DNA from 3 places in the Arthrobacter sp. NPDC057009 genome. Region 2 is predicted to be linked to each of the others. Evidence: predicted binding sites of a transcription regulator. Region 2 holds the regulator's gene; each other region holds the start of a gene.
What was found. Region 2 encodes HspR, which represses chaperone genes until heat shock. Its sites were predicted from a motif close to AAGTTGAGTCNNNNNGACTCAACTT; they were not measured.
Positions count from the first base shown of each region.

Region 1: a site for HspR is predicted at 6,051-6,075, ahead of clpB (ATP-dependent chaperone ClpB). Genes of this name have one in related genera too.
Region 3: a site for HspR is predicted at 5,465-5,489, ahead of ACFTR6_RS06575 (ATP-dependent Clp protease ATP-binding subunit). Genes of this name have one in related genera too.

Region 1 is NZ_JBHUSB010000003.1:18,053-27,956, reverse strand. It holds gene purM (phosphoribosylformylglycinamidine cyclo-ligase) at 1-845, shown strand, start outside; gene ACFTR6_RS04675 (VOC family protein) at 920-1,714, opposite strand; gene ACFTR6_RS04670 (DUF3073 domain-containing protein) at 2,009-2,242, opposite strand; gene ACFTR6_RS04665 (septum formation family protein) at 2,567-3,334, shown strand; gene clpB (ATP-dependent chaperone ClpB) at 3,364-6,021, opposite strand; gene ACFTR6_RS04655 (YciI family protein) at 6,319-6,654, shown strand; gene ACFTR6_RS04650 (S1 family peptidase) at 6,741-7,520, opposite strand; gene ACFTR6_RS04645 (family 16 glycosylhydrolase) at 7,651-8,805, opposite strand; gene ACFTR6_RS04640 (glycosyltransferase family 2 protein) at 9,030-9,893, shown strand; gene ACFTR6_RS04635 (glycosyltransferase) at 9,895-9,904, shown strand, end outside.
Region 2 is NZ_JBHUSB010000014.1:49,906-59,809, reverse strand. It holds gene ACFTR6_RS15135 (TetR/AcrR family transcriptional regulator) at 1-268, shown strand, start outside; gene ACFTR6_RS15130 (hypothetical protein) at 388-810, shown strand; gene dnaK (molecular chaperone DnaK) at 1,049-2,923, shown strand; gene ACFTR6_RS15120 (nucleotide exchange factor GrpE) at 2,926-3,588, shown strand; gene ACFTR6_RS15115 (DnaJ C-terminal domain-containing protein) at 3,683-4,660, shown strand; gene ACFTR6_RS15110 (heat shock protein transcriptional repressor HspR) at 4,676-5,098, shown strand; gene ACFTR6_RS15105 (PEP/pyruvate-binding domain-containing protein) at 5,228-7,933, shown strand; gene ACFTR6_RS15100 (DUF222 domain-containing protein) at 8,009-9,712, shown strand; gene ACFTR6_RS15095 (D-2-hydroxyacid dehydrogenase family protein) at 9,846-9,904, opposite strand, start outside.
Region 3 is NZ_JBHUSB010000004.1:199,951-209,854, forward strand. It holds gene ACFTR6_RS06545 (biotin carboxylase N-terminal domain-containing protein) at 1-1,218, shown strand, start outside; gene ACFTR6_RS06550 (acyl-CoA dehydrogenase family protein) at 1,221-2,396, shown strand; gene ACFTR6_RS06555 (CoA transferase subunit A) at 2,452-3,276, shown strand; gene ACFTR6_RS06560 (CoA transferase subunit B) at 3,279-4,025, shown strand; gene ACFTR6_RS06565 (MaoC family dehydratase) at 4,022-4,549, shown strand; gene ACFTR6_RS06570 (CoA ester lyase) at 4,565-5,395, shown strand; gene ACFTR6_RS06575 (ATP-dependent Clp protease ATP-binding subunit) at 5,504-8,068, shown strand; gene ACFTR6_RS06580 (lipase maturation factor family protein) at 8,133-9,578, opposite strand; gene dxr (1-deoxy-D-xylulose-5-phosphate reductoisomerase) at 9,714-9,904, shown strand, end outside.

The sequences.
Region 1 (9,904 bases), on a different contig from region 2:
ACGACATCGTGGTGGTGGGCGCCGAGCCGCTGTACATGACCGACTACATCGCCTGCGGCAAGGTGGTTCCGGAGCGCATCGCGGACATCGTCCGCGGCATCGCGGCCGCCTGCTCCGTGGCCGGCACCGCGCTGGTGGGCGGCGAAACCGCCGAGCACCCCGGCCTGCTGGGCGAACACGAATACGACGTCGCCGGAGCCGCCACCGGCGTTGTGGAAGCCGACGCACTGCTCGGCCCGGACCGCGTCCGTGCCGGCGACGTGGTGATCGGCATGGCCTCCTCCGGACTTCACTCCAACGGCTACTCGCTGGTCCGCCGCGTCATCAACCACGCCGGCTGGGCCCTGGACCGCCAGGTTTCCGAACTCGGCCGCACGCTGGGCGAGGAACTGCTGGAACCCACCCGTGTCTACGCCGCCGACTGCCTGGACCTGGCGCGGGCCTTCCCCGTCACCGCCGAAAAGGCCGTGCACGGCTTCAGCCACGTCACCGGCGGCGGGCTCGCCGCCAACCTGGCCCGAGTCCTGCCGCAGGGCCTCGTGGCCACCGTTGACCGCTCCACCTGGGAGCTGCCCGCCATCTTCAAGCTCGTCTCCGAACTGGGCCGCGTGCCGCTGGCCGATCTGGAGCGCACGCTGAACCTCGGCGTCGGCATGGTGGCCGTGGTCTCCCCCGAGGCCGCAGACGCCGCCGTGGCCCGCCTGAACGAGCGCGGCCTGCCGTCCTGGATCATGGGCTCCGTCAGCGCCGATTCCGACGCCGTGGTGAAGACCGGACCGGACTACGTGCAGGGCGCCAAGGGCGTGGACGGCGGCGCAGTCCAGCTGGTCAACGCCTACGCGTAGCGTAAGCACATCGAGTGCTCCGTAACTGCCCTTATGAAGGTTCATAAGGGCATCTACGGAGCACTCGATGGTTTTTAAACCTCCAGGACGCTGAACACGCCGCCCTGCGGGTCCTTCAGGGTGGCGATGGTGCCGCCGTCCTCGGAGAATTCCGGCTCCACCAGCACCTCGGCTCCGGCCGCCACGGCGGCCAGCACGGCTTCCTTGACGCTGGAGACGCCGAAGTACACCTGCCACCCGCGACTGCCGGACTCGCCACCTGCGTCGTCTTCATCCTCTTCCGGGACAGGGGCGATGCCGGCCACCTCGGTGCCGTTCACCATCAGCGTGGTGTAGGTGCCGCCGTCGTCCTGCGGGTACTCGGTCACCTCATGCCCGAACAGCTGCTGGAAAAATCCGACGGCGGCCTGCGGCTCGGGCGTGAGCAGTTCGGCCCAAGCGAACGCGCCGGGCTCATTGTGCCGGCCGCTGCCCGGGTGTGTTCCGGCCTGCCAGATGCCCGTGGCACCACCGCCCGGCGGTTCCACGAACACCATGGTTCCGGTGTCCCCGATATCCTCCGGCCCAAACTGGACAGTGCCGCCGGCATGCTGGGCTTCCTCTGCGGCGGCCCGGGCATCGACTGCGGCGAAGTAGACGTTCCAGTGCGCAGGCAGCGCTGCGCCGCCCTGGTGCGGCTGGGGCGCCACACTAGCCACGAGGTCGTCATCGAGGAACGCCTTGGCGTAGCTGCGTCCACCGGGGGTGGGAAAGTCCTCGTAGCGCCATCCGAAGACGGCGGCGTAGAAGGCCTTCGCAGCCGCCACGTCGGGTGTCTGGACGTCCGCCCAGCAGAGCTCTCCGAGGCCGTACCCGTTGCGCTGCACCATGTGTCCGTGCCCCTTTCGTTGGCTGAATTCCTCCCAGCCTAATTCCTCAGGGGCGCGGTTTCGACGGGATTCACGGCCGATGCCAAAGGCCCGCCGGGGCCGCCAAAGACTGGCGAGCCCGGCGGGCCTTAGTAGCTGTGGTGACACCGGACGGATCCCACTGCCCCAGGTTTCTGGCTAAGGCCAGATATCCGGGTCAGGGAGGGAAGCGGGCAGCCCGAATGCGGGAATTGCCCGGGAGGTGCACGACGGCGGCGTGCAGCGTACTGCCTTGCGGCAGGTCAGCGGCAGCAACTAACCGATGCGACGGCTGTCTACCTCGTCGTCGTCTTCATCCAAATCGTCCGCGTACTTATCCACGTAAGCTGAATAGTCCGGCTCGGCCGGTTCATTCGCGAAATGGCTCGTGGCACGACTGCCCGGACCCGTGAGCTCGCGCTGTAGGGCCGAATAATCGGTGTTCGGGGAGTAGTACTTGATGTCCCGAGCCTGCTTAGTAGCTTTTGCCTTTTGACGGCCGCGCCCCATGGCGTGACCCCCTTTTGTACTTGGACCGGAGGTGGTCACCTTTGGCGATGGTGAGGCCCCGGAATGATTGGTCAATTTGTCGTACCCCTAGATTACATGCTTTCGGCGGCATCTGCTTGCCACGGGGACCTTGGGTGGCCGCCGTGGCCCGCATCTCCGCGGCAATTCGAGGCGTGCAGGGATTTTTTGTTCGATAGAGTCTCCTGAACGACTGAATTAAGCGGGCATGGAGATCCGGCTGTTGGCCGCCGGGGCCGCACCGCGGAAACGCAGAGCGCCGGATGCTCACCGCCAAGCGAACGCCAGGAAGGGGTGCCGCCCCATATGAATGACAACGATCCCAACCACGACGGGGAACGCGGGCCGGCCCATGCCGTCGCCGTGCACTCCCAGCAACCTGCGCAGTCCGGGCAACCTGCCCGGCCCGAACCTGCACAGTCCGGGCAACCTGCCCGGCCCGAACCTGCCAATCCCGCAGCAGAACCCACATCAGTACCCACGGCACCAAGGCTCACAAGCCTCGCCGGCTCAATCCAGTCCCGGCTCAGGCAGCCTGGAATGCGGCAAACGCTGCCGAAGATCGGCTTTGTCCTCGCGCTGCTCGTGGTGGGCGGCCTGCTCGTATGGCTTCTGACCTCGCTCCTGGCCACCGCCACGATGCAGTCCGCCAACCGGCCTGCCGCGGCGGCGGATCCCACCGCCGCCGCGCCGCCGGCACCGGCCGCCTCACCAAGGCCCAGCCTGCCCCTGGCCAGCGTCAGTCCGCTGGATTTCCGGGTGGGCGACTGCTTCAAGGACTTCGACCCCGAGGCGGCAAAATCCACGGTGGTTGCCTGCACCACCGACCACTCGGCCCAACTGGTGGCGGTCACGCAGTACGCGGACGGTGACGCATACCCGGGCCGTGAGGCCATGAAGACCAAGGCCAGGGAGACGTGCCAGACGGCGGCCCTGACGGAGAAGTCCAATGCCTACAACCTGAACTACCGCCTCGCCTATCCGAGCACGTCCAGCTGGGCCAAGGGTGACCGCCGCGTGGACTGCTACGTCACCGCATCCGGGAACATCATCAAGGCAAGCCTGCTGCCCTGATGATGTCCTCGCGCGGCTAATCCCGCCTGCTAGTCCCGGCGGCGGACGGTGAGCCCGCTGCCCAGCGGCGCACCGCCGTCGGACCCTGACAGCGCCTCCAGGCCTTCGACGGTGAGTTCGCCGAGGTCAGCGGCCGTGTCCACCAGGACGGTGTCGCCGTCGGAGATTTCGCCGGCGAGGATGGCCTTGGCCAGCCTGTCGCCGATTTCACGCTGGACGAGGCGGCGCAGCGGCCGGGCGCCGTACGCGGAGTCAAAGCCGGACATCGCCAGCCAGGCGCGTGCACCTTCGGTGACCTCGAGCGAGAGCCGCCGTTCGTGCAGGCGCTTGGCCAGCTCGGCCACCTGCAGCTCGACGATCCGGGCCAGCTCCTCGACGGACAGCGGATCGAACAGCACCACCTCGTCCAGCCGGTTGAGGAACTCCGGCTTGAAGCTGGCGTTCACCGTGGCCATCACTGCGTTGCGCTTGGCCTGCGCATCCAAAGTGGGGTCCACGAGGAACTGGCTGCCCAGGTTGGAGGTAAGCACCAGGATCACGTTGCGGAAGTCCACGGTGCGGCCCTGGCCGTCGGTGAGGCGGCCGTCGTCGAGCACCTGCAGCAGGATGTCGAACACCTCGGGGTGGGCCTTCTCCACCTCGTCCAGCAGCACCACGGAGTAGGGCCGGCGGCGGACCGCCTCGGTGAGCTGGCCGCCCTCCTCGTAGCCGACGTAGCCCGGAGGCGCACCGACGAGGCGGGCAACGGAGTGCTTCTCGCTGTATTCGGACATGTCGATCCGGACCATGGCGCGTTCGTCGTCGAACAGGAAGTCCGCGAGCGCCTTGGCGAGCTCGGTTTTGCCGACGCCTGTGGGGCCGAGGAACAGGAAGGAGCCGGTAGGCCGGTTGGGGTCGCTGATGCCAGCCCGGGCACGGCGGACCGCGTCGGACACTGCGGTGACGGCCTTGGACTGGCCGATCAGACGCCGGCCGAGTTCCTCCTCCATGTGCAGCAGTTTCTGGCTTTCCCCCTGGAGCATGCGGCCGGCCGGAATGCCCGTCCAGGCCGCGATGACCTCGGCGATGTCGTTGGCAGTGACCTCCTCGGCCACCATCAGGGCGGCCTTGTCGGCGACGGCGGCCTCGGCCTCCGCGGCATCGTTCAGTTCGCGCTCCAGCGCTGGGATTTCGCCGTAGAGGATGCGGGACGCCGTTTCCAGGTCGCCCTCGCGCTGCGCCTTGTCCGCGGTGGACCGCAGCTCGTCCAGCTTCGCCTTCAGGTCGCCCACCCGGTTCAGGCCGGCCTTCTCCGCCTCCCACCGGGCATTCAGTCCGGCCAGCTGCTCCTTCTTGTCCGCCATGTCCGCGCGGAGGGCAGCAAGGCGCTCCACGGAGGCGGCGTCCGTCTCGCCCTGCAGGGCAAGCTCCTCCATGGTGAGCCGGTCCACCGCACGGCGGAGCTGGTCAATCTCCTCCGGAGCGGAGTCGATCTCCATGCGCAGGCGGGAGGCGGCCTCGTCCACGAGGTCGATGGCCTTGTCCGGCAGCTGGCGGCCGGAGATGTAGCGGTTGGACAGCGTTGCGGCGGCCACCAGCGCGGAGTCGGCGATGGCAACCTTGTGGTGGGCCTCGTACCGTTCCTTGAGGCCGCGGAGGATGCCGATGGTGTCGTCCACGCTGGGCTCCCCGACAAACACCTGCTGGAAGCGGCGCTCCAGGGCGGGATCCTTCTCGATGTTCTCGCGGTATTCGTCGAGGGTGGTGGCGCCGATCAGCCGCAGCTCGCCCCGGGCCAGCATCGGCTTGAGCATGTTGCCGGCGTCCATGGCGCTTTCACCGCTGGCCCCGGCCCCCACCACGGTGTGCAGCTCGTCGATGAACGTGACAATGCGGCCATCGGAGTTCTTGATCTCCTCGAGGACGGCCTTGAGCCGCTCTTCAAACTCGCCGCGGTACTTGGCGCCTGCCACCATGGAGGCCAGGTCCAGGGCGATCAGGGTCTTGCCGCGCAGGCTTTCCGGCACGTCGCCGGCCACCATCCGCTGGGCCAGGCCCTCCACGACGGCGGTCTTGCCCACGCCGGGTTCGCCGATCAGGACCGGATTGTTCTTGGTGCGGCGGCTGAGCACCTGTACCACGCGCCGGATTTCACTGTCACGGCCGATCACCGGATCAAGCTTCCCGGAACGGGCCACGGCGGTGAGGTCGGTGCCGAACTTTTCCAAGGCCTGGAAGGTGTTCTCGGGGTCGGGCGAGTTGACCTTGCGGTCGCCGCGTACGCCCGGAAGCGCCGCAGCCAGGGCCTCGTGGGACACGCCGGCGTCGCGCAGCAGCCTGCCCACGCCGTCGCTGCCGGCCGAGAGACCTAGCAGCAGGTGCTCGGTGGAGACAAAGGAATCACCCAGCTTGTCAGCCTCGTTTTGGGCGTTCTGGATCGCCTGCAGGGACGGCCGGGACAGCTGGGCCTGCTGGACCGAGCTTCCGGAGCTGGCGGGAAGGGCCTTGATGGCGGTGCTGGCCTGCACACTGACGGCGTCCGGATCCGCCCCGGTGGCGCGCAGAAGGGCGACGGCGACACCCTCCCGCTGATCCATCAGCGCCTTGAGCAGGTGGGCCGGTTCCACCTGCGGGTTCCCTGCCGTGGAGGCGTTCATGGCGGCAGCCGAAAGAGCCTCCTGGCTCTTGGTGGTGAATTTGACGTCCAAAGAGAGCTCCTTTCGAGGGCGGTTTAGCTAAGTTGAGTCTACTACGCTCAAGTTTGCTTTTCCGCTCTTCACGGCCAAGTTTTCCCACAGCGAAATGCCATTGGTGTGGGCATGCAAATTTCCGAGAACGGTGGCCCTTGAACTGTATCGCCGTCGCCCGAATCCCCCTAGGATCGACCTGTGGCTGCCGGGGGAAGCCCCGGTGCGGCTGGTCCAGGAGCATCAGCTTGGGGACCCTCAGCCCAGAGCTGCCAGGCCACGATCCCAGCGACCACTACCTCAGAGACAGGACCGGCAATGAAGAAGTTCGTAGTGCTTTACAACGCTCCGCAGTCGGCACAATCCCAGATGGCGGAAAGCACCCCGGAGGCCGCGCAGGAGGGCATGAAGGCGTGGATGGAGTGGGCCACCCGGGCAGGCAGCGGGATTGTTGACATGGGCCTGCCGCTGGGCGCCGGCAAGGAGGTCAGCCAGGCAGGCACCTCGGACACGAATACGAACGTGGGCGGATACGGCATCCTGCAGGCCGAGGACATGGACGGCGCTTTGGCCCTGGTCGAGGGGCACCCGCACCTCATGATGCCCGGCGCGAGCATCCAGGTCTACGAGACGCTCGACCTGCCCGGGATGTAACACGCCCAGGCGCGCCTGGCGGGCCGCCTGCCGGGCGGGCCCCGGCTGCCGGCCGGCCCCTGGCTGCCGGCCGGGCACGCCTGCTCCTAGGAGCCCCGGACTCCTGAGACGCTGGTGATCCAGGCGAGGTTCCGCACCACAGAGGCGTGGTCGTTGTAGTAGCCGGTGAAATTGGCGGGGTTCCGGGCCGGCAGGATGTCCGATGCGGACAGGACGCCCGCCAGCTTGCCGTTAACGATCAGCGGGCCGCCCGAGTCGCCGCTGAGCGTGTGGCCGCTCTCCGACCGGGTCCGGACAGACGGACCGCCATAGTTGTCGAGCCCCTGCCACACCACTGAGACGTCCGCCGCCTTGAGGTAGTAGGACATGGCGCCGGATCCCTCGGACTGATCGCCCCAGCCGTATACCTTTGCGCGCGTTCCGGTGGCAGGAAAGGCGTTGGACAAGCCTACGAAGGCCCCGTAGTACGGCGTGGACAGCTTCAGCAGCAGGACGTCCCCGGCCGGGGCCGGATAGCGGGCAGCAACGGAACGGATGGCACCACCGGATCCGAGATAGCTTGTGCCGAGCCGGACCGACTTCAGGCTCGTGGAGTTGCAGTGCTTCGCTGTGATGACCCAGGTGGCCGCGATCTGGCTGCCGGTGCACCCCACATTGGTGCCGGCGGCGTCGAAGGAAACTTGCGCCACGTAAGGGGCGGCTGAAACGGTGGTGGTGGCGCCACCGGCGATGTCCTTACTGAAGGTGCGGTCATCGATTGGGGCCGGCGCTTCCGGCACTCCAGCCGCCTGGGCCGGACCGCACAGAACGGGGGCCAGCAATGCCGTGCTGGCCGCGGCCTTAACCAGGATTTTCGAGATCTTCAACGGGAGGCTCCTAAACGTCGGTGCGGGTCCGACCGCGAGCCTACCTGTCGATGACAGATTTTGTCATATACATTACCGCATCTGTCAGTAACTCCGCACGACGCTAGGAGTATGTGCCCGGGTCCGGCTTCTAGGCCGGCTTCCAGATTGCGATCCAGTCCAGGTAGAGATGCCCTGCTGTCTGTGGTGCAGGACACCGGGGAAGGCATGACTCGGACTGGAGAATGTAGTGCATGGGTGTATTAGGCGTCAGTGTTGTACTGGCTCCCAGCGACCGGCCGTCAAGGATAAATTCGACCTTGCCCGGAGTCCACTCAATCGTGGCGACGTGCCAATCCGTGAAAGTGGTGTGCGACTGGAACATGTCAGACGCCGCAGGGTCATTCCCCCGGTAATGGGCAGCGCCGTAGAAGGTCTTGGCGAGGTCCCCCTCCGGGAAATTTATCTCTCCGTCCCGGGGCCATACACCGCTATCCGGCCAAAGGAGCCATGCAACCTTATAGCCGCGGAGGGAGTCGGCCTTGAACCGCACCGAAATCCTCCCGTACATCAGGCTGTTGTGCCGCGGTAGCAGGCTTTTGTCACGATTACTGTCATTCGGAATCTTGGGCGCAGGCGCCGCTCCCATGGAGATCCCCTTCTCCGAATGGAGATACCAGTCCAGCATGCCGTTCTTAACGCTCAGCACTTTGGACGGGTAGTAGCCGGACTTCATCCCCTTCTGACCTGCGGTATCCGGCGTTCCGTCTTTATATCCTGCACTCCATTTCGCAGAGTAAGCCGGACCTGGAAAAGCGCCGATCGGCACATTGCCCTTGTTGAACTCCTCCCGAAATACCTGCTTCCAGCCCGGAAGGTCGCCTATTGGCACTTTGTGGATCGATTCGGTGGAAGGCGGCGGCGCCTCCACAGGCCCCGCCGCCGCCGGCTGTTCCGGCGCCGGCCGTTCCGCCGCTGGCTGTTCCGCCGCCTTGAGTTCCGGCGCGGGACGCGGTGCTGCCGACTGCGCTGTTTCCCGGGATTCCGCCGCCGGGGATGATGGTGCGCGGCGTGGTGTTGCTGCCTCGCGCGCCGCAGAGGACGCCCGCACTGATGGACTCACTGTGGGGAGTGCTGCAGATGCTTCGGACGGTTCCGCCGACGAAGGGCGGTCCGATGGCACCCTCTGTGCTTCCATGCCCACCGGTCCGGCCAAAATGCCGCAGGCCGTGAGCGTCGCCGCCGCGGCGAGCACACCGAAGCGCATGCGATGTTTTTGGCGGGGACTGCGCGATGGCTCGGCCATGGGGACAGTGTGGCATAGGAGCTTGGGGGTTTCCTAGGGTTCCTATACCCCTAAAACTGGGCCCGGTTGAAGAATTCCCAAGCTTTTTACAAGTTGCTCAGCCCAACATGTTCCGAGGGGGAGTGCAAGCAAAGTTGCCAATACCGCAGCAGCAGGCGCTTCAATTTTCCCGTACCCAGCCGGGAGGGCTGCGCGGGAGGGGCATAGGCATACGACTCCGATGAGTGGTGAGGCTAGTGACCATCCCAATACAAGTTTCATCTGTCCGTGCACCAAATGCTCTACCGGTACCCCTGGCCTCCATCAGCGTGGTAATTCCCACCCTCAATGAGGCCATGAACCTTCCATGGGTCCTGCGACGCATGCCCTCGTATGTGGACGAGGTTGTGATCGTCGACGGACGTTCCCTGGACAGCACCGTTGAGGTCGCCCGCGCGCTGCGCCTGGACGTCGTGGTGGTCTCCGAACCGCACGCCGGAAAAGGCTTCGCCGTACGGGCCGGACTGTCCGCAGCATCCGGCGACATCATCGTCATGCTGGACGCCGACGGGAGCATGGATCCGCAGGAAATCGGCTGGTTCGTCTCGCCGCTCCAGCATGAGTTCGACTTCGTCAAGGGCTCCAGGTATGTGACGGGCGGCGGTTCCGAGGACATCACGCTGCTCCGCAGCGCAGGTAACCGCGCCCTGACCGGCCTCGCCAACCTGGTCCTGCACAGCAACTATTCCGATCTTTGCTACGGCTATATCGCCATGCGGCGCGAATGCCTGCAGATCCTCGAGCTGGAATCGGAAGGGTTCGAAATCGAAACCGAACTGATCGTCCGCGCCGCAAGGGCGGGCCTGCGGATTGCCGAGGTCCCCAGCAACGAGCTGACCCGGATCTCCGGCAACTCGAATCTTCATACTTTCCGTGACGGATGGCGCGTCCTGCGGACCCTGGCGCGTGAATGCGTGGGCTGGGAAGCACCCACAGCCGGCGCCCGGCCCGAATCACTAAGACGCGTGAAATACAGATATCCCAGCATGTTTTTCCCCCACATTCCGACGGATCCGGCAACCGTCCTTGGCCTGGTAGCGGGTGAATAAGGTGAACCATT
Region 2 (9,904 bases):
CGGCACGCACCGGGCCGGCGCCAGTGCCGCTGAACCTGCCGCCACGTCCATGCTGCCCGCGCTGGCCGCGGACCTCGGGGCGATCCGGCGTGAGCTGAATGTGGGAGTACCGGACGTTCTGCTGGCCCGCGGCACGCTCGTGTGGACGTCGCTTTTCGGGGCCGTCAGCTTTGAAGTGTTCGGGCAGTATGGCGCCGGAACCTTTTCCGCGCCGGATGAACTGTTCGAGCACCACATTGCCGTGCTGGCTGATCTGGCCGGGCTGTAGGCTGCGTTCGCCCAGGCAGGATGAGGCCGGCCCTGCCCTGTTGCTCCCCGTCCACGCTGGATAGACTGCGACTGCGCCCGGACCAGGCGCGCCAGTCCTTTCGAAGGAGTGATCAAGCGATGACCGAAAGCAGTGAGTCCGGCACCCAGGGTAAGGCCCACACCGGCTCCAGGAATCCGGCCCTCGAGGGGGACAGCGGCCAGTACGTCGAGGGGGACTACGGCGACACCGGCGTGGCCGGTGGCGAGTCCGCCGCCGAGCCGGAGGGTGAGTACGCGGCCGGAGACTACGGTGAGGCGGGGGCGGTCAGGCCTAACACCGAGGTGGAGGAAGGCGAGTATCCAGAGGGCGACTACGGCCGGGCCGGAACCGTCGGCCAGGAGCTGCCCGGAGATGAGGAGGGCGAATACCCTGAGGGTGACTACGGCGCCGCCGGCACAGCCCCGGAAGGTGGCGTCGCCGAAGACCTGAAGGATGAGCTGATCGACGGCCAAACCAATGCGCCCCGGAATGATGACGGGGGCCGGTCCTCCGGAGGCTAGAAGCTGACGGTTCACGCTCGGCGAAATCCAGCTGCCGCCGTCGAAAAACCCCCGGTTTCATGCGGATTATCCGCGCGGGACCGGGGGTTTTCCGCTGCTGCGGGAGCACTTTGAGGCAAAGTTGAGCGTACTGCACTCAACTTCGGATTGACTTTAACTCCGGGCTGAGTAAAGTTGAGTGCAGATCGCTCAAGGAGTGGGCGAACCCCAAGTTTCCAAGGAAAGAAGGAAGCAACACATGTCACGTGCAGTAGGTATCGACCTCGGAACCACCAACTCCGTTGTCTCCGTTCTTGAAGGTGGCGAGCCCACCGTTATTGCCAACGCCGAGGGTGGCCGCACCACGCCGTCGGTCGTTGCGTTCTCCAAGTCCGGCGAGGTCCTGGTGGGCGAAATCGCCAAGCGCCAGGCAGTCAACAACATCGAGCGCACCATCGCCTCCGTCAAGCGCCACATGGGCACGGACTGGAAGGTCGACATCGATGGCAAGAAGTACACGGCCCAGGAAATCTCCGCCCGTGTCCTGATGAAGCTGAAGAACGACGCCGAGTCCTACCTCGGTGAAAAGGTCACCGACGCCGTGATCACCGTTCCCGCCTACTTCAACGACGCCGAGCGCCAGGCCACCAAGGAAGCCGGCGAAATCGCCGGCCTGAACGTCCTGCGCATCGTCAACGAGCCCACCGCGGCCGCCCTGGCCTACGGCCTGGACAAGGGCAAGGAAGACGAACTCATCCTGGTCTTCGACCTCGGCGGCGGCACGTTCGACGTCTCCCTGCTGGAAGTCGGCAAGGACGAGGACGACTTCTCCACCATCCAGGTCCGCGCCACCGCCGGTGACAACCGCCTCGGCGGTGACGACTGGGACAACCGCGTCGTCGAGTACCTGCTGAACCAGCTCAAGGTCAAGGGCATCGACCTGTCCAAGGACAAGATCGCCCTGCAGCGTCTCCGCGAAGCTGCCGAGCAGGCCAAGAAGGAACTCTCCTCCTCCACCAGCACCAACGTCTCGCTCCAGTACCTCTCCGTCACCCCGGACGGCCCGGTCCACCTGGACGAGCAGCTGACCCGCGCCAAGTTCCAGGACCTGACCAAGGACCTGCTCGAGCGCACCAAGAAGCCGTTCCACGACGTCATCAAGGAAGCCGGCATCAAGCTTTCCGACATCGACCACATCGTGCTCGTCGGTGGCTCCACCCGCATGCCCGCCGTCTCCGAGCTCGTGAAGGAACTGGCCGGCGGCAAGGAGCCCAACAAGGGCGTCAACCCGGATGAGGTTGTGGCCGTTGGTGCAGCCCTGCAGGCCGGTGTCCTGAAGGGTGAGCGCAAGGACGTCCTCCTGATCGACGTCACCCCGCTGTCGCTGGGCATCGAAACCAAGGGCGGCGTCATGACGCACCTGATCGAGCGCAACACGGCCATCCCCACCAAGCGGTCCGAGACCTTCACCACCGCTGACGACAACCAGCCGTCCGTGGCCATCCAGGTCTTCCAGGGCGAGCGTGAGTTCACCCGCGACAACAAGCCGCTGGGCACGTTCGAACTGACCGGCATCGCTCCGGCTCCGCGCGGCGTCCCGCAGGTCGAGGTCACCTTCGACATCGACGCCAACGGCATTGTGCACGTCTCCGCGAAGGACAAGGGCACCGGCAAGGAGCAGTCCATGACCATCACCGGCGGCACGGCGCTCTCCAAGGAAGACATCGACCGCATGGTCAAGGACGCCGAGGAGCACGCAGCAGAGGACAAGGCACGCCGCGAGGCCACCGACACCCGGAACACCGCCGAGCAGCTCGCCTACTCCGTGGACAAGCTGATCGCCGACAACAGCGACAAGCTGCCGGAAGAGGTCAAGACCGAGGTCCAAGCCGACGTCGACGCCCTCAAGAAGGCCCTCGAAGGCACCGACGACGCCGCAGTGAAGTCCGCGTTTGAGAAGCTGCAGGCTTCCCAGACCAAGCTCGGCGAGGCCATCTACGCGCAGGCCGGTTCCCCGGACGGCGCCACCGGCGCTGCAGGTGCTGAAGGTGCCCCTGCCGGCGGCAAGGCGGGCTCTTCTTCAGATGAAGACATCGTCGACGCCGAGATCGTCGACGAAGAAGAGAAGAAGTAACCATGCCGCATCACGGTAACGAAGAAGAGCACAACTCTTCCCGAGACCAGGGCAGCAACCGCGACGAACCGGTCATCCGGGACCACCGCAAGGTGGACCCGGTGACCGGGGAGGCCCGCCACCCGCAGGGTGAGCAGGCAGCCTCCGCCGCATCGGCGGATTCCGACGGCGACGCCCTCGCCCAGGCTGAGGAAATCCTCAATCAGGTCGAGGTGCCCGCCGAGGAATCCGTGGCGCAGGGGACCGAAGCCGCCGCGGCGGCGGAGCTGAAGAACGACCTCCTTCGCCTGCAGGCCGAGTACGTCAACTACCGCAAGCGCGTTGAACGCGACCGCGCCGTGGCAGGGGAGATGGCCGTCATCGGCGTCCTGAACTCCCTGCTCCCGGTGCTGGACGACGTCGACGCCGCCCGCCAGCACGGTGACCTCGCGGACGGCCCGTTTGCCGCGATCGCCACCAAGCTGGAGAACGCGCTGAAGACGTACGGCCTGAGCCGCATCGATGAGACCGGCGTGGAGTTCGATCCGACCATCCACGAGGCCCTCATCCAGCAGCCCGGCGAGGACATCGAGGTTGATACCGTCAGCCAGGTGCTCCGCTCCGGCTACAAGTCAGGTGAGCGGGTCCTCCGCGCGGCACAGGTAATCGTCGCGGTGCCGGCCTAGCATTACCCCATCGAGATGGCAGTTCGCGGCAGTGATTCGAAGGAACATTGCCGTGAACTGCCATCTCGGCTCAGATTTTTGAAAGGAAACGCCATTGGCTAGCCAGGACTGGGTGGACAAGGACTTCTATAAGATCCTTGGTGTTGCCAAGGACGCTTCCGACGCTGACATTAAGAAGGCTTACCGGAAGCTCGCCCGGCAGTACCACCCTGATACGAACTCCGGGGACACTGCTGCGGAGAAGAAGTTCAAGGACATTTCCGAGGCTTACTCTGTGCTGTCCGATCCGGACGAGCGGCAGCAGTACGACGCCATCCGGGCAATGGGCGGCGGCGCGCGGTTTGCCCCGCACGGTGCGGGAAGCACGGCGAACGGCGGCTTCGAAGACCTCTTCGGCGGCCTCTTCACCGGTGGCGGCGGCCGCCACTCCGGCGGGTTCAGCACCGCCGGCGGAGTTCCGCCCGAATTCGCAGACCTGTTCGGCGGCGGCTTCGGCGGTGGCCCGGCCGGTTACCAGCGCGCACCGCAGAAGGGCGCCGACCGGACGGCCAGTACCAGCATCTCCTTTGCCGGATCCATCCGCGGCACCACCATCGGGCTGCGCGAACCTGACGGCGAGGTCATCGACGTCCGGGTGCCGGCGGGCATCAAGGACGGCCAGAAGGTGCGCGTCCGCGGCAAGGGCCAATACGGCCCGGCGGGCAACGGCGATCTCCTGGTCACCGTCAACGTCAAGCCCCATGACTTTTACACGCGCGACGGCGACAACCTCCGGATCCATGTGCCCGTCAGCTTCCCCGAAGCTGCTTTGGGCGCCGACATCGAGGTTCCGACGATCGACGGCGAGCACGTCCGCATGCGCGTTCCCGCCGGCACCCCATCGGGGCGCACACTCCGGGTGAAGGGCCGCGGCGTCAAGACGTCGAAGGCCACCGGCGACCTGCTGGTGACGATCGACGTCGCAGTTCCGCAGAACCTGAGCAAGGAAGCTGAGGAGGCCGTGAAAGCATTCGCCGCCGCAACCAACGGCGCGGACGTCCGGCAGGGCCTGGCAGCCAAGGCCCGGCTTTAGCGACAGGTGCCGGCCGTGGACATCAATTTCGATCAGCCGATCTTCGTCATCTCGGTGGCCGCCGAGCTCGCCGACATGCACCCGCAAACCCTCCGCCAGTACGACCGGCTGGGCATCGTCTCGCCCAGCCGGGCACCGGGCAAATCCCGCAGGTACTCCCAGCGGGACGTGAACCGGCTCCGCGAGGTGCAAAGGCTGTCCCATGAGGGCGTTTCGCTCGAGGGGATCAAGCGCATCCTTGAACTGGAAAACCAGGTGGCTGCACTGCAGCACCGGGTGACCGAACTCAGCGAGGAACTGGCCCGCCGTCGTGAGCCGCTGGAATCCCGCATCTTCGCCGCCGGCACCGCCGGTGATGTGGTGAGCCTGGCACGGGGCCAGCGCCCCCGGCCGCGTTCGCAGGCAGTTGTGGTGTGGCGGCCCCGGGGCGACGCCTAATAATTCCTGGCTGAGCCGCTGCCCATTGCCAGAACTGGGTGCTGTGCCAAAAATAGGGTGCAGCACCGGAACGGGCCCAGCAACCGCAATGTCGCGGTCCCGGCTCCCCGGCAGAAGGGACGCAGGGTCATGACCTATATCAAGGACTTTGACCAGCTGGGACGGGGCGATCTGGACGAGGCGGGCGGCAAGGGAGCCAACCTCGGCGAGCTGGCCCGGGCCGGCTTTCCGGTGCCGGCGGGCTTCGTGCTCACCACCGCGGCCTACCAGGACTTCGTCAACGCCAACGGCATCGCCGGCCGCATCCTCGAACTCGCGGCCCTTCCCGCCGGTGCTTCAAACGACGACTACGAGACCGCCGCACGGCAGATCCGGACGCTTTTCGCCGAGGGCACGTTGCCCGGGGAGATCAGCGGTGAACTTCGGGCAGCCTACCTGCGGTTGGGTCAGCATATGGCCGCAACAGGAGAAGATGCGGGCACACAGTCCAGCGACGAGACACGGGTGGCAGTGCGCTCCTCGGCCACTGCAGAGGACCTCGCCTCCGCCAGCTTCGCCGGGCAGCAGGACACTTACCTGAACGTCGCCGGGCCAGAGGCAGTCGCCGCTGCCGTCATCGACTGCTGGGTCTCCCTGTGGAACGCCCGCGCCATGGCCTACCGCTCACGGAACGGCATCGATCCATCCACCGTGCGCCTCGCCGTCGTGATCCAGGAGATGGTCGACGCCGATGCCGCCGGTGTCCTGTTCACCGCCAATCCCGCCACCGGCCGCCGTGACCAGGCGGTGATCAGCGCCGCCTGGGGGCTGGGTGAATCCGTGGTCAGCGGGGCCGTCACCACCGACGACGTCGTGGTGGATTCAGCCACGGGCAAGGTGGTCCGGCGCCGGACGGCGGACAAGGACGTGATGACGGTCTACAGCGGGACCGGCACCACTGAGCAGCCCGTGCCCGAAGAGAAGCGCCGTGCGCCAGTGCTCGACGACGGTGCGGCTGCCGCGCTGGCCCGCCAGGGAACGGCCATAGCTCAGCATTTCGGGGTGCCCCAGGACATCGAGTGGGCGCAGGCGGCAGGCGAATTCTTTATCCTGCAGGCCCGTCCGATCACCGCACTCCCCGAGCCCTCGGACGAGGCCCCGACGGAATGGCCGCTGCCTTATCCGAACGGGATGTACTTCCGCGCCAGCATCGTGGAGCAGTTGCCGGATCCGTTGTCGCCCCTGTTTGCCGACCTGATTGACGGCGCCGTGGTGAGGTCCCTAAACGCGCTGCTGGGCGAGGCGTTCGGCAAGAACGTGGTGCGGCCCGGCGACGTCTCGCTGCCCACCGTCAACGGCTACGCCTACTACTACTACAGCAACTCAGGAATGCGGCGGGTCATGGGCCAGTCGCTGACGGCCATGCGGGCACTCGCCCAGGGCAAAGCCAATATGGGAATCAAAGGCTGGCGGGAGCACTCGCACCCCAAGTACCGCGGGACCGTGAAATTCTGGGCGGCCAAACCGCCGTCGGACCGTCCGGCCCCCGAGCTGCTGGAGGGCATTTCCGCGCTGCTGGACGCCGGCGCCGCCTACTACACGGCGGTGCAGTCCATCATCCCCATCGCCGCTACCAGCGAGATCATGTTCCGCAGCTACTACGACAAGCTCGTCCGGCGGCCCGGTGACCCGTCCGCGGAGGTATTCCTCCTCGGCTACGACAGCGAGCCGATCCGGGCGGAGAAATCCCTGTACGACCTGGCGGTCTGGACCCGCGAGCGGCCACAGCTTGCAGCCGCCGTCACGGAAGGACCAGCGGCCGGCATCGCCGAGGCTCTCCGACGCGGCAGACCTCCCGCGGGCGCGGACGGCGTCCCCAACGTGGATCCGGGACAGTGGGAGGAGTGGCGTTCCCGTCTCCAGCGGCACCTGGACCGTTACGGGCATGCCGTCTACAACCTTGACTTCGTCAACCCTGTGCCGGCCGATGATCCCTCTGCGCTGCTGGAGACCCTGCGGTACTTCGTGCGGGGACAGGGCAAGGACCCGCACCAGCGCCAGCAGTCCTCAGCCGACCGGCGGGAGGAGCAGGCCCGGCTGATCAGCACCCGGCTGGGTCCCCGCCGTCGGGCCGTTTTCCGCCGGCTGCTGCGGTGGGCGCAGACAGCGGCACCGGTCCGGGAAGACGCACTGGCCGACGTCGGACTGGCCTGGCCGCTGATGAGACGGATGCTGCTGGAGCTGGGGGAGCGGCTCACCGCCTCGGGCGTCATCGCCGCGCCGGCTGACATCTTCTGGCTCCGCCTCGAGGAACTCCGCAATGCCATCGACTTTGGCCTGGCCGCGCCCGGCGCAGCGATCACAGGCACGGACAGGCCGGCGCGGGCCGAGGCCGTTGAGCAGCGCAAGATGCTATGGCGGGGGCAGCGGAAGGCCGCCGCCCCGCAGCTCCTGCCCGAGAGCCGATGGATGGAGCGGGCATTCGGCAGCATGATGCCGGCGCGTACGGTGCAGCGGGCCGGGGACGTCATTACCGGCGTCGGCGCGAGCTCGGGGCAGGTGAGCGCACCGGCGCGGCTGCTGCACGGTCCTGACGACTTCGCCACCATGCGGCCGGGCGAGGTGCTGGTGGCGCGCATGACCACGCCCGCGTGGACGCCGCTGTTTGCCATGGCGTCAGGGGTGGTCACGGACGTTGGCGGCCCGCTGAGCCACAGCTCAATCGTCGCCCGCGAGTACGGCATTCCCGCCGTTCTGGGAACGGGCGTGGCCACCCAGCGAGTGTCCAGCGGACAGCAGGTTAAGGTCGACGGCGACGCCGGCACGGTTACGCTCGACGGTTCCGGTGCCCCGTAGGGCATCCGAAGTGGGTTTTCCACATAGACCTTATGCAGCGTCGTTTTTCCCCCAGGCCAGTGGCAAGCTCTTCGTATGGAGAACGGCACGGCTGCTGCGGAGGCGTTGGAGGCTATTGGTGCCTCGGCGTTGGCGATGGCTGCCGAGCTGCGCAGGGCCGCTCACCCGGGTGCGGCTGGCGCTGGTTTCGAGCCGGATCCCGTTGACCCTCTTGGGGAGCAGGCGACTGCATTCCTGGACGGTTTGAGCGGGGTGGCCGGGATGGAGGCCCGGCTTGCGGCTGTGAAGGTGGAGCTTGCTGCCGGGTACGTCACGGCGGACGCGGCGATGGCAGTCCCGGTTGGCAGCCCGCAGGACGCGGCCGTTCGGCAGATGGCCGTGAGGGCGGAGGTGGCCGGCGCGCTGACCATTAGCGAAGGCGCTGCCGAACGGCTGCTGGTTGAATCGGACATGCTGACCAGGGAACGGCCGATGACACTTGCCGCGCTGCAGCTGGGCCGCATTTCGTGGCAGCACGCCCGGATCATGTGGGATGAGACCGAAGGGCTGTCACCTGAAGCGGCCGCAGCGTTCGAGGCCCACTTCCTGGATCCTGATGCTCCCAACGCGGCGAGGGGCTGCTTTGCCGGGGAGCTGGCACCGGCGAGATTCCGGGCCAAGGCCCGGTCTTGGCGGGAACGGCATCATCAGGACAGCATCGAAAAACGGCACTTCAAGAGCCTGAAGGACCGGCGGCTGGAATTCCGGCCGGACCGGGACGGCATGGCCTGGTTCTCGGCGTACCTGCCCGCGGACCAGGCCACCGGGATCTGGAACCGGACCACTGCCGGGGCGCGTGCGCTTCAAAGGCCTAACGAAACCCGAACCCTCAGCCAGCTCCGGGCCGATCTCTTTTCCACCTGGCTGCTCAAACCAAGCCACGGGGCCGGCGCAATAGACGGAATAGATGGTTCGCCGGCAGGCTCCGGACACGCAGCAGGACCCCCGTCCCCAGGCAGTGTCCCGGACGGTGAGGTGATAACTGGCTCCATCCTCGCTGGAGATCCTCTGGCTGGCGATATGCAGCCTGGTGATGTGCTGGCTGGCGACGTGCCGTCCCCGCAGGCCCAGGTGCTGGTCACAGTTCCGGTGTTCTCGCTGCTCGGCCACACCGACGAGCCCGCCACACTCGACGGGTACGGGCCGATCCCCGCGTCCATGGCCCGCCGGCTCGTCGCCGACGGCGCAACGTCGTTCTTCCGGGTCCTGGTCGACTCGCGGGACGGGGCGCCACTGGAGATCGGCCGCACCAGCTACCGGCTCACCAAACCCATGCGCCAATGGATACGCCTGAGGGACTCCAAATGCACCTTCCCCAACTGCAACAACCATTCCCTGGACAACGACGCCGACCACGTCCTCTCCTGGGCCGACGGCGGCGGCACCGGCGTGACCAATCTCGGCCAGCCGTGCCCGAAACACCACAGACTGAAACACGCCACGGCATGGCGACCGGTCGACGCCACCCGCGACAACCCGCCCGGCTGGATCTCACCCGCCGGGCGGTCCTACCGAGCCGAGTATCAGGACTGGGAATCACCCACCTGGCCGGAGAGCTTTGACCCGGGCAACTTCGGGCCGGGCAACTCTGACCCGGACAACCCTGACCCGGGCAACTTTTGGCCGGGCAACTCCGCGCCCGATAGCTTCCAGCCGGACATGGCCGAGGACCTTGGCCCGCCCCTGCCTCTCGATCCCGTCCGTGAACGGCCCAGCTGGCCTCCACCCGCCGCAGCCTAGGCAAGTGCCGCGGATTCCGCTGGCTACTTACCAGCGGCGTTCAGCAAGCCCTGCCTGGCCAGCAGCTGCCCGGGCGCCAGCCTTCTACTGAGGGCAGCCTTCTTCTTCGCCAGCCTTCGATTGTGCCAGCTTTCTACGGTGTCGGTGTCGGTGTCGGTGTCGGCGTCAGCGTCCGGATCGGGGAGCCGTCCA
Region 3 (9,904 bases), on a different contig from region 2:
CGCGTCTACGCCGAAACCCCGCACCGGAACTTCCTGCCCTCCTCGGGCGAGGTGGTGCTCCTTGACGAATACGGCGCCTCGTTCGGGACCGGGTTCCGGCCGGAGCACCAGGACGAGGGCGTCCGCATTGACTCATCGCTGCTGCCGGGGCTGCAAATCTCCAGCGACTACGATCCCATGCTGTCCAAGGTCATTGCCTGGGGAACGGACCGCAAGGCCGCCCTGGACAGGCTGGACGCGGCCCTGGAACGCTACACCGTCCTGGGCATCGACACGAACGTGGAATACCTGCGGCTCCTGATCAATGACGACGACGTCCGCGCCGGCCGGCTGGACACGACGCTGATCGACCGGAGGATGCCGGACCTGGCGTTCCGGGAAGCCGGCGAGGCAGAGCTTACGGCTGCCGCCCTGACATTCTGGACGCGCGAGGCCGCGGCTGCTGAAGACGCCGGCGCGGGCGCTTTCGGTGGCAGACGGACAGGTCCCCGGCCGCCCTGGGACAGCGCACGGGGCTGGCGACTCGGTGCCCCGGCACCATGGCGGATTAACTTCGGCCTTCCCGGCGGCGGCATGGCCACCGTGGGCATCACCTGGCAGGGCGACGCCGGCCATGCCCTGGTGCGCGTCGGCGACGGCCCGGAGCGGACGGTGCACGTCCTCGGAGCGGCGGGTGCCGCCGTCGGGCCGGACGGCCGGGAGCATGCCGCAGAGTCCGCATCCGGCGTCATCAGGTTCGAGCTGGAGGACCAGCAGCACACGTTCGCCGTGGGGATGTCCGGGGAGCTGCACGGCAGCGCCGGCCTTCGCGGGCAAGCGCGGACGCGGCACGTTTACGTAGGCAGCGGCGGCTGCGCGTGCGGACTCGAGGTCCTCACCCGCGAGAGCCGCGTGGAGCGCGTGCTGGCCGCCATCGAACGGGAAGAAGGCGCGGCCGATCCGGAAGTCCGGTCACCCATGCCCGGAACGGTTGTCTCCGTGGCGGTGCAGGAGGGAGATCCCGTGGCCGCGGGACAGGTGCTGCTGTCCGTGGAGGCCATGAAGATGGAGCACCAGCTCGTGGCCGAAGTCGCCGGGACCGTCCATATCAGCGTCAGCACGGGTGACCTCGTCAGGGCAGGCCAGACCGTCGCCACCATCCACCCGGCGGACACTTCCGGCCCTGTATCGGAAGGCACCGCAACCCACGATGCAACAGATGAACGTAAGGAGGCCTAACCATGGCCGATTTTGACCTCAGCGAGGAGTACCAGGACCTCAGCAAGACCGTCCGGGAGTTCGCCGACGAGGTGGTGGCACCCGTCTCCACCAAGCACGACGAGGAACACAGCTTCCCCTACGAGGTAGTGGCACAAATGGCCGATATGGGCCTGTTCGGCCTGCCGTTCCCGGAGGAATACGGCGGCATGGGCGGCGATTACTTCGCGCTGGCACTTGCGCTGGAGCAGCTGGGACGGGTGGACCAGTCAGTTGCCATCACGCTCGAGGCCGGTGTTTCGCTCGGCGCCATGCCCGTTTTCCGCTTCGGCACCGAGGCCCAGAAGCAGGAGTGGCTGCCGCTGCTCGCGTCCGGAAAGGCGCTCGCGGGCTTTGGCCTGACCGAACCGGAGGCGGGCTCGGACGCCGGCGGCACGAAGACCACAGCCCGGCTGGAGGACAGCGGGGACGGAAAAAACTGGGTCATCAACGGCAACAAGGAATTCATCACCAACTCGGGAACGGACATCAGCAGGCTGGTGACCGTCACCGCCGTCACCGGCCAGCAGGAGCGCAAGGACGGCAGCGTCAAGAAGGAGATTTCCACGATCCTGGTGCCCACCGACACGCCCGGGTTCAAGGCGGAGAAGGCGTACAACAAGGTGGGCTGGAATGCGTCGGACACCCACCCCCTGACCCTGCGGGACGTCACTGTGCCCGAGGCGAACCTGCTGGGGGAGCGGGGCCGCGGCTACGCCAACTTCCTGTCCATCCTGGACGAGGGCCGGATCGCCATCGCTGCCCTGGCCACCGGCGCTGCGCAGGGCTGCGTGGATCTTTCGGTCCGCTACGCCAAGGACCGCAGCGCCTTCGGCACCAATATCGGCAAGCACCAGGCCATCTCGTTCAAGATCGCCCGCATGCAGGCACGTGCCCATACCGCGCGTCTTACCTACTACGATGCGGCCGCCCGGATGCTCGCCGGCAAGCCGTTCAAGACCCAGGCGGCCATAGCTAAGATGGTCGCAGGCGAGGCGGCCATGGACAACGCGCGGGATGCCACCCAGGTATTCGGCGGCTATGGCTTCATCAACGAGTTCACCGTGGCGCGCCACTACCGGGACTCCAAGATCCTGGAGGTGGGGGAGGGCACCACGGAGGTCCAGCTGATGCTTATCGCCCGCGAACTCGGGCTGTAAAAGGCCAGGTGGCCGTGTCTGTCGAGAGTCTGTGGAGACGCCGAAAGGATCAAGGATGATTGACAAGGTTGTTGCCAGCGCTGACGAAGCGGTCGCCGACATATCCGACGGCGCATCGCTCGCCGTCGGGGGTTTTGGCCTGTGCGGGATCCCGGTGGCGCTCATAGATGCCCTCCACCGCCGCGGCACCAAGGACCTCGAGACCGTCAGCAACAACTGCGGCGTGGACGACTGGGGCCTGGGCGTCCTCCTCAGGGACGGCCGGATCCGGCGGACTGTCAGCTCGTACGTGGGGGAGAACAAGGAGTTCGCCCGGCAGTACCTCGCCGGCGAACTTGAAGTGGTCCTCACCCCGCAGGGCACCCTCGCCGAAAAGCTGCGCGCCGGCGGCGCCGGCATCCCCGCCTTTTACACGAAGGCGGGGGTTGGAACGCAGGTGTCCGACGGCGGCCTGCCGCAGAAATACGACGCCGACGGAGGCATCGCCATCGCGTCCCCGCCAAAGGAAGTGCGCAGCTTCGATGGCGTCGACTATGTCCTGGAGGAATCACTGACCCCCGACTACGGCCTGGTCCACGCCTGGAAGGGCGACCGGCACGGGAACCTCGTCTTCCACGCGACGGCCATGAACTTCAACCCCCTCTGCGCCATGGCGGGACGGATCACGATTGCAGAGGTGGAAGAACTCGTGGAGCCGGGCGAGCTGGATCCGGAGCACGTCCACCTGCCGGGCATCTTTGTCCAGCGCGTGGTGGTGGTGCCCGAGTCCGAGAAGCGTATTGAGAAGCGGACCGTGGCACTGTCTGCGGCGTCTGCAGCCCAGCCCGGAAGCACGGGGGCAGCCGAAAGCACCGCAACCAGCGAACAGGCAGGAGCGTAACGATGGACCCGAACAGCCCCCTGGCTCCCCGCCCCGAGGCCGTGCGGCACGAATACCGCCGGGCCGCCTCCTCCCACCCGGAAGGCAAGGGCTGGACGCGCAATGAGCTCGCCGCCCGCGTAGCCCAGGAGCTGAGCAACGGCCAGTACGTGAACCTCGGCATCGGCATGCCCACCCTGATCCCCAACTACATCCCGGCCGGCGTCGAAGTGGTTCTGCACTCCGAGAACGGCATCCTCGGCGTCGGCCCCTATCCCGGCGAGGACGAGGTGGATCCGGATCTGATCAACGCCGGCAAGGAAACCGTCACCGTCAACAAGGGTGCCGCATTCTTCGACTCCGCCCAGTCCTTTGGCATGATCCGCGGCGGGCACGTGGACGTGGCCGTGCTCGGCGCCATGGAGGTGGCCGCCAACGGAGACCTCGCCAACTGGATGATCCCCGGAAAGATGGTCAAGGGCATGGGCGGGGCCATGGACCTGGTCTTCGGCGCCAAAAAGGTGATCGTCATGATGGAGCATGTGGACCGCAGCGGAAAGCCGAAAATCGTGGAACGGTGCTCGCTGCCGCTGACGGGCAAGGCCTGCGTGGACCGCATCATCACCGACCTCGGCGTCATCGACGTCGTCGCCGATGCCGGCGGATCCCGTCTGGTCCTGCGTGAGCTGGCGCCCAACGTGTCGGCGGAGGACATGGTCGCGGCCACCGGGGCGGAACTGTTCGAGGAAGACCAGGAACTCACCGTATGAGTGCAGTTTCGGCAGGCTCAGCCACCGGCGGCGCGCGGGTCATCGAGCAGCGCGGACTCTACTTCGAGGAACTCGAGGAGGACGTCGTGTACGCCCACCGCCCGGGGCGGACCGTTACCGAGACGGACAACGTGCTGTTCACCACCATGACCATGAACACGCAGGGGCTGCACCTGGACGCGGCCTGGAGCTCGGGACAGCCCTTCGGCCAGCGCCTGGTGAACTCCATGTTCACGCTGGCCACGGTGGTGGGGCAGTCCGTTGGCCAGCTGACCCAGGGCACCATCATTGCGCAGCTGGGGCTGACGGACGTCTCCTTCCCGCATCCGCTCTACCATGGCGACACCCTCTACACGGAGACCGTCATCACCGGAAAGAGGCTCTCCGAATCACGGCCGGGGCAGGGCGTCGTCACCATGCAGCACACCGGGCGCAACCAGGACGGAACGGTGGTGGCGCTGGCCACGCGAAGCTGCCTGATGTGGACTCGCGAGGCACACATAGAGGCGCAGCGGGACAAATAATCGGACAATGGCACTATGACTTTTGTGATGGGACCCGCCCTCCTTTTCTGCCCTGCCGACCGTCCCGAACGCTTCCAAAAAGCCGCCGAGCGCGCCGATGCGGTCATCCTGGACCTCGAGGATGCCGTGGCCGCGCCGGACAAGCAGCGGGCACGGGGCGCCATCCTGGCCCAGCTCGGCGGATCCGGGGAAGGGCCGGAGCTGGATCCCAGCCGGACCATCATTAGGATCAACCCGGCTGGCACCGAGGACTTCGAGAAGGACCTGCACTGCCTGGCCCACACCCCCTACCGCACCGTCATGCTTGCCAAGGCGGAGAGCGCCAGCCAGCTCCGGGCCCTGCCGGATTTCCACGTGATTGCCCTGTGTGAGACCGCCGCGGGCGTGGTCCACGCACCCGCCATTGCCGCCGAACCCAACGTGGTGGCCATGATGTGGGGGGCCGAGGACCTGCTTGCTTCCCTTGGCGGCACGTCCAGCAGGAACGACGACGGCAGCTACCGTGCCGTAGCCCTGCACGCCCGCTCGTCGGTGCTCCTGGCCGCCGGCGCAGCCGGCAAACAGGCCGTGGATGCCGTGTACGTGAACATCCCGGACCTTGACGGGCTGGCCGCGGAGGCCCGGGACGCCGTTGCCTCGGGTTTCGGTTCCAAGGCCTGCATCCACCCCAGCCAGGTGGCCGCCGTCCGGGAGGCGTACGCGCCCTCCGAGCGGGACGTCGCCGCGGCACGCGAACTCCTGGAAGCGGCACGCACTGCCGGAACCGGCGTGTTCCAGTACCAGGGCAGGATGATCGACGGGCCCATCCTCCGGCACGCGGAGTCGGTCCTGGCCCGATCCCGCTAGCCGTATCCAGGGACGAAGAGAACCCGGGAAAGGGGCACCGCCGGCTAGGGAATAAATCTCCAGGACCAAGACTTGAGTCAAGTACACTCAAGTTTCTATGGAGGTTGAATGCCTACGTTTTTCGGGCCTGCCGCTTCCGGCAACGGTTCGTTTGAAGAGTTCTTTGCCCGTTACCTTCAGGGCCAGCGGGGTGCCAGGCCGGCACGTACCCGGGATCTCACCCGGCTGCTGAGCCGCCGCACCCACGAGGTGCTGGCCCTCGCCGCCCGGTTCGCCACTGACCACGGTCACAGCGACGTCGACGCGTTGCACATTCTTCGCGTCATGGTGCAGACCGAACCCGCCGCCGGGTACCTGCGGCGCGCCGGCGCCGATCCCGCCACAGTCGCCCAGGCAGCGGAAGAACGGCTGCCCGAAACGTCGAGTGCGGCAGTGGACGGAGCACCGGCCCTGACGCCGTCGGCCCAGCGGGCCCTGCTTGACGCCCACCAGGTTGCCCGTGCCTTCGGCTCGACCTACATCGATCCCGAGCACCTGTTCGTTGCCCTGGTGCTCAACCAGGAAGCGCCGACAGGCCAGATCCTCATGGCCTCGGGCGTGACGCCCGAGTCCTTCCAGTCGGGGGCCAATGAGGCAGAACCTGACGGCGGATTCGCAAGCGGACCCAATTCGCCGGCTGCCGCCCAACAGGCCGCAGGGCCCGCTCCTGCGACGCCCACCCTTGACACCTACGGCACGGACCTGACCGCGCGTGCCCGCGAAGGCGGACTGGATCCGGTGATCGGACGCTCGGAGGAAACCGAACAGGCCATCGAGATCCTCGCCCGCCGGACCAAGAACAACCCTGTCCTGATCGGGGAGGCCGGCGTGGGCAAGACAGCCATTGTTGAGGGGCTGGCGCAGGCAATTGCCGCGGGCGCGGTTCCCGAGCAGCTTCGTGACAAGCGCGTCATTGCACTGGACCTGCCTGCCATGCTCGCCGGGACCCGGTACCGGGGCGACTTTGAAGAGCGTCTCACCAAGGCGATGGACGAGATCAGCGGCCAAGCGGGAAGCATCATCCTGTTCATCGACGAACTGCACACCGTGATGGGTGCCGGCGGGGCAGGCGAGGGCGGCATGGATGCGGGCAACATCCTGAAGCCCCGCCTAGCACGCGGCGAACTCCATCTCGTGGGGGCCACGACGCTGAACGAGTACCGCAAGGTGGAAAAGGACCCTGCCCTCGAACGGCGGTTCCAGCCCGTCCACGTCAGTGAACCGCACATCGAGGATGCCATCCAGATCCTGGCTGGGCTGAAGGACCGGTACGAGGAACACCACGGCGTGCAATACACCGACGCTGCCATCCGCGCCGCGGTCGAACTGTCCGCACGCTACGTGACGGACCGCTTCCTGCCGGACAAGGCCATTGACCTCATTGACCAGGCGGGAGCACGGCTCAGCCTGCAGCGCGGCACGGGTCAGCTGGATGCCCTGCGTGAGCGTCTCTCCGCCCTGAAGGAATTAAAGAATGCCTCCGTCGCTGACGAACGCTTTGAGGAGGCGTCCCGGCTGCGGGACGAGATCGTATCCCTGAAGGAGAAGATCGACTCCGGAGCGGCGCCCGCTGCCGCCCCTGCGGTTGTCGACGAAGCGGGCATTGCCGAGATTATTTCCCGGGCCACCGGCATTCCGGCAAGCCGGATTACCGAGGGTGACCGGGAGCGGCTGGCAAAGCTGGAAGAGGAACTGCATGAGCGGGTCGTCGGGCAGGACGACGCAGTGACGGCCATTGCCAAGTCTGTCCGCCGCAACCGCACCGGAATGGGCGCGGAGGGCAGGCCGATCGGCAGCTTCCTGTTCCTCGGGCCCACCGGCGTCGGTAAAACCGAACTGGCCAAGGCGCTGGCCCGGTCCCTCTTCGGCAATGAGAACGCCCTGGTGCGCTTCGACATGAGCGAGTTCGGCGAACGGCACACCGTCAGTCGCCTGGTCGGTGCCCCTCCCGGATACGTCGGGTACGGCGAGGCCGGCCAGTTGACCGAGCGGGTGCGGCGGAATCCGTACTCCATTGTGCTGCTGGACGAGATCGAGAAGGCCCACCCGGATGTGTTCAACCTCCTGCTCCAAGTCCTGGATGATGGGCGTTTGACCGACGGGCAGGGACGGACAGTTGACTTCCGGAACACCGTGATCATCATGACGTCGAATCTGGGGTCCGAGTTCCTCGCCAGCAGGACGGGCCCGGCGGGGTTCGCCATCCAGGCCAGTGAGGGGGACGCCGGTTCGGACCGGGCTCTGCGCGGACGCGTGATGGCCCGGCTTCGTGAATCGATGCGGCCGGAATTCCTCAACCGCCTCGACGAGATCGTCCTGTTCCGCAAGCTCGACCAGGCGCAGCTGCGCCAGATCGTCCGGCTCATGCTGGACGGCACGGAAGGCCGCCTGCAGGCGCAGGGGATCGGCTTTTCCGTGACCGGGGAGGCCGTCGACTGGATTGCCGCGCGGGGCTACGAACCGGAATACGGTGCGCGTGCGATGCGGCGGGTGATCCAGCGCGAGGTGGACGACCGCATCGCCGACCTGCTGGTGGCGTCCGAGGTGCAGCCGGGCGGAAGCGTCACAGTTTCCGTCGAGGGCGCGGAGATCAGCGTCAGCGCGGGCAGCCGGGTGCTTCCCCTCGCTGCGTAGACATCAGACGGAACTGGCGGGGCGGGTGCGGAGCGACGCACCCGCCCCGCCTGCCGCTTCCCTGCTACCTGCCGGCACGCAGGGAAATGGGCGGGATCGCCTCATAGAGCGGCGTCCGGATCCAGCGCTGGCCGGTCTCCCGGAACTCCGCGCGGGTGGCGAAACGGTACAGGTAGGTGCGGGCGCGCACCCACCGGGGGCGCTCGCCGTCGAACGGGTCGTGGCGCAACAGCCGCAGCATCGCTGCGTCCGCCTCCAGCAGCTTGCCCAGGAAAGCGTAGAACCATTCCTCGTGGACCGTGCGCAGGGGCAGGAACCACATGAGCCAGTCCAGCCGCAGGTGGTACGGGGCCCACTGGCGGGGCAGCCTGCGCACGTCGCCCGGCTTCCCCTTGAACCCGTACTCGCGCCAGTCGGCCGCCTCGTCCGGCTCATCGTCCAGCGTGCCCTCCACTGCCACCTCGATGCGCTGCTTCGTCACCGTGCCGAACGCGCCGTAGGTGTTCACCAGCTGCCAGCGGTTGAAGCTGGCGTTCATCAACTGGTACTGGGAGAACAGGTTCTTGATGGGCCAGTAGCTGAGGACCACCAGGAGCAGGGACGCGGCCAGCGTGATGACGAGCCACAACAGCGGAGTCTCCCCGGTGGTGTGCCACTCGAGCGGAATGAACGGGAGCACGGCGTGCGCCACGGGATCGCTGACTCCGGCGAAGGCCAGCACAATCGCAATCCAGTTCAGCCAGGCGAAATTGCCGCTGGCCACCAGCCACAGCTGGGTGAAGATGATGATGCCTGCCGCGATGCTGCCCAGCGGCTGCGGCGCGAAGAGGAAGAACGGAACCACCAGCTGGGCGAAGTGGTTGCCCACCACCTCCAGCCGGTGGAAGGGCTTGGGCAGCAGATGCGCCTGCCGGCTGAGGGGGCCCGGCATCGGCTGGGTTTCGTGGTGGTAGTACAGGGCGGTGAGGTCGCGCCATTCCCGGCCGCCGCGGATCTTGATCATGCCGGCGCCGAATTCCAGCCGGAACACCAGCCAGGCCACGAGGATCAGGACGGTCCGGGGTGGGTCGGTCTGGTCGGACCCCAGGAAGGCCACCGTGAAGCCCGCCTCCAGGAGCAGCATCTCCCAGCCGAACCCGTAGAACGTCTGCCCCACGTTGACCACCGACATGTACAGCAGCCACAGCGCCAGGAACGCGATCAGCGGCACCCAGGGCGGGCCCAGCTGCGGGATGCCCAGGACCAGGACAGCCGAAATGACCAGGCCCACCGCACAAACTGTCCGGAACAGCCGGTCCGAGTAGCGCCAGCGGAACAGCGTGGGCCTGCGCATCCGGGTGAAGGCCTTCAGGTAGTCCGGAACAGGAAGCAGGCCGCGCTCGCCGAGAAGGGCGGGAAACTGGTTAAGGGAGGACAGGAACGCGACGAAGTAGAGTGCGGCCACACCGCGCTGCAGCACCTGCCGGGCGAATTCATAGTCCGGCGCATCGAACCACGCTGCCCAGTCCACGGGCACCACGTTACCCCGGCGGGCAAGCGCGTCAAGGTGCGGCCGGCCGCATGTGTGACACGGCTCCCGCCCGTCCGGCGGCCGCCAGCAGTGCGGGATACTTAAGCAATGCAGACTTCGGGCCCCGACCTACCCATGACAGGCCAGCCGCGCAGGATCGCCATCCTCGGATCCACCGGTTCCATCGGCACCCAGGCGATTGACGTCGTCGACGGCGCCCCGCACCTTTTCGACGTGGTGGCACTGAGCGCGGGAGGCGGCAACCTCGAACTGCTCGCCCGGCAAGCCGTGCACACCCGGGCCGCCGCCGTCGGTATTGCCGAAGG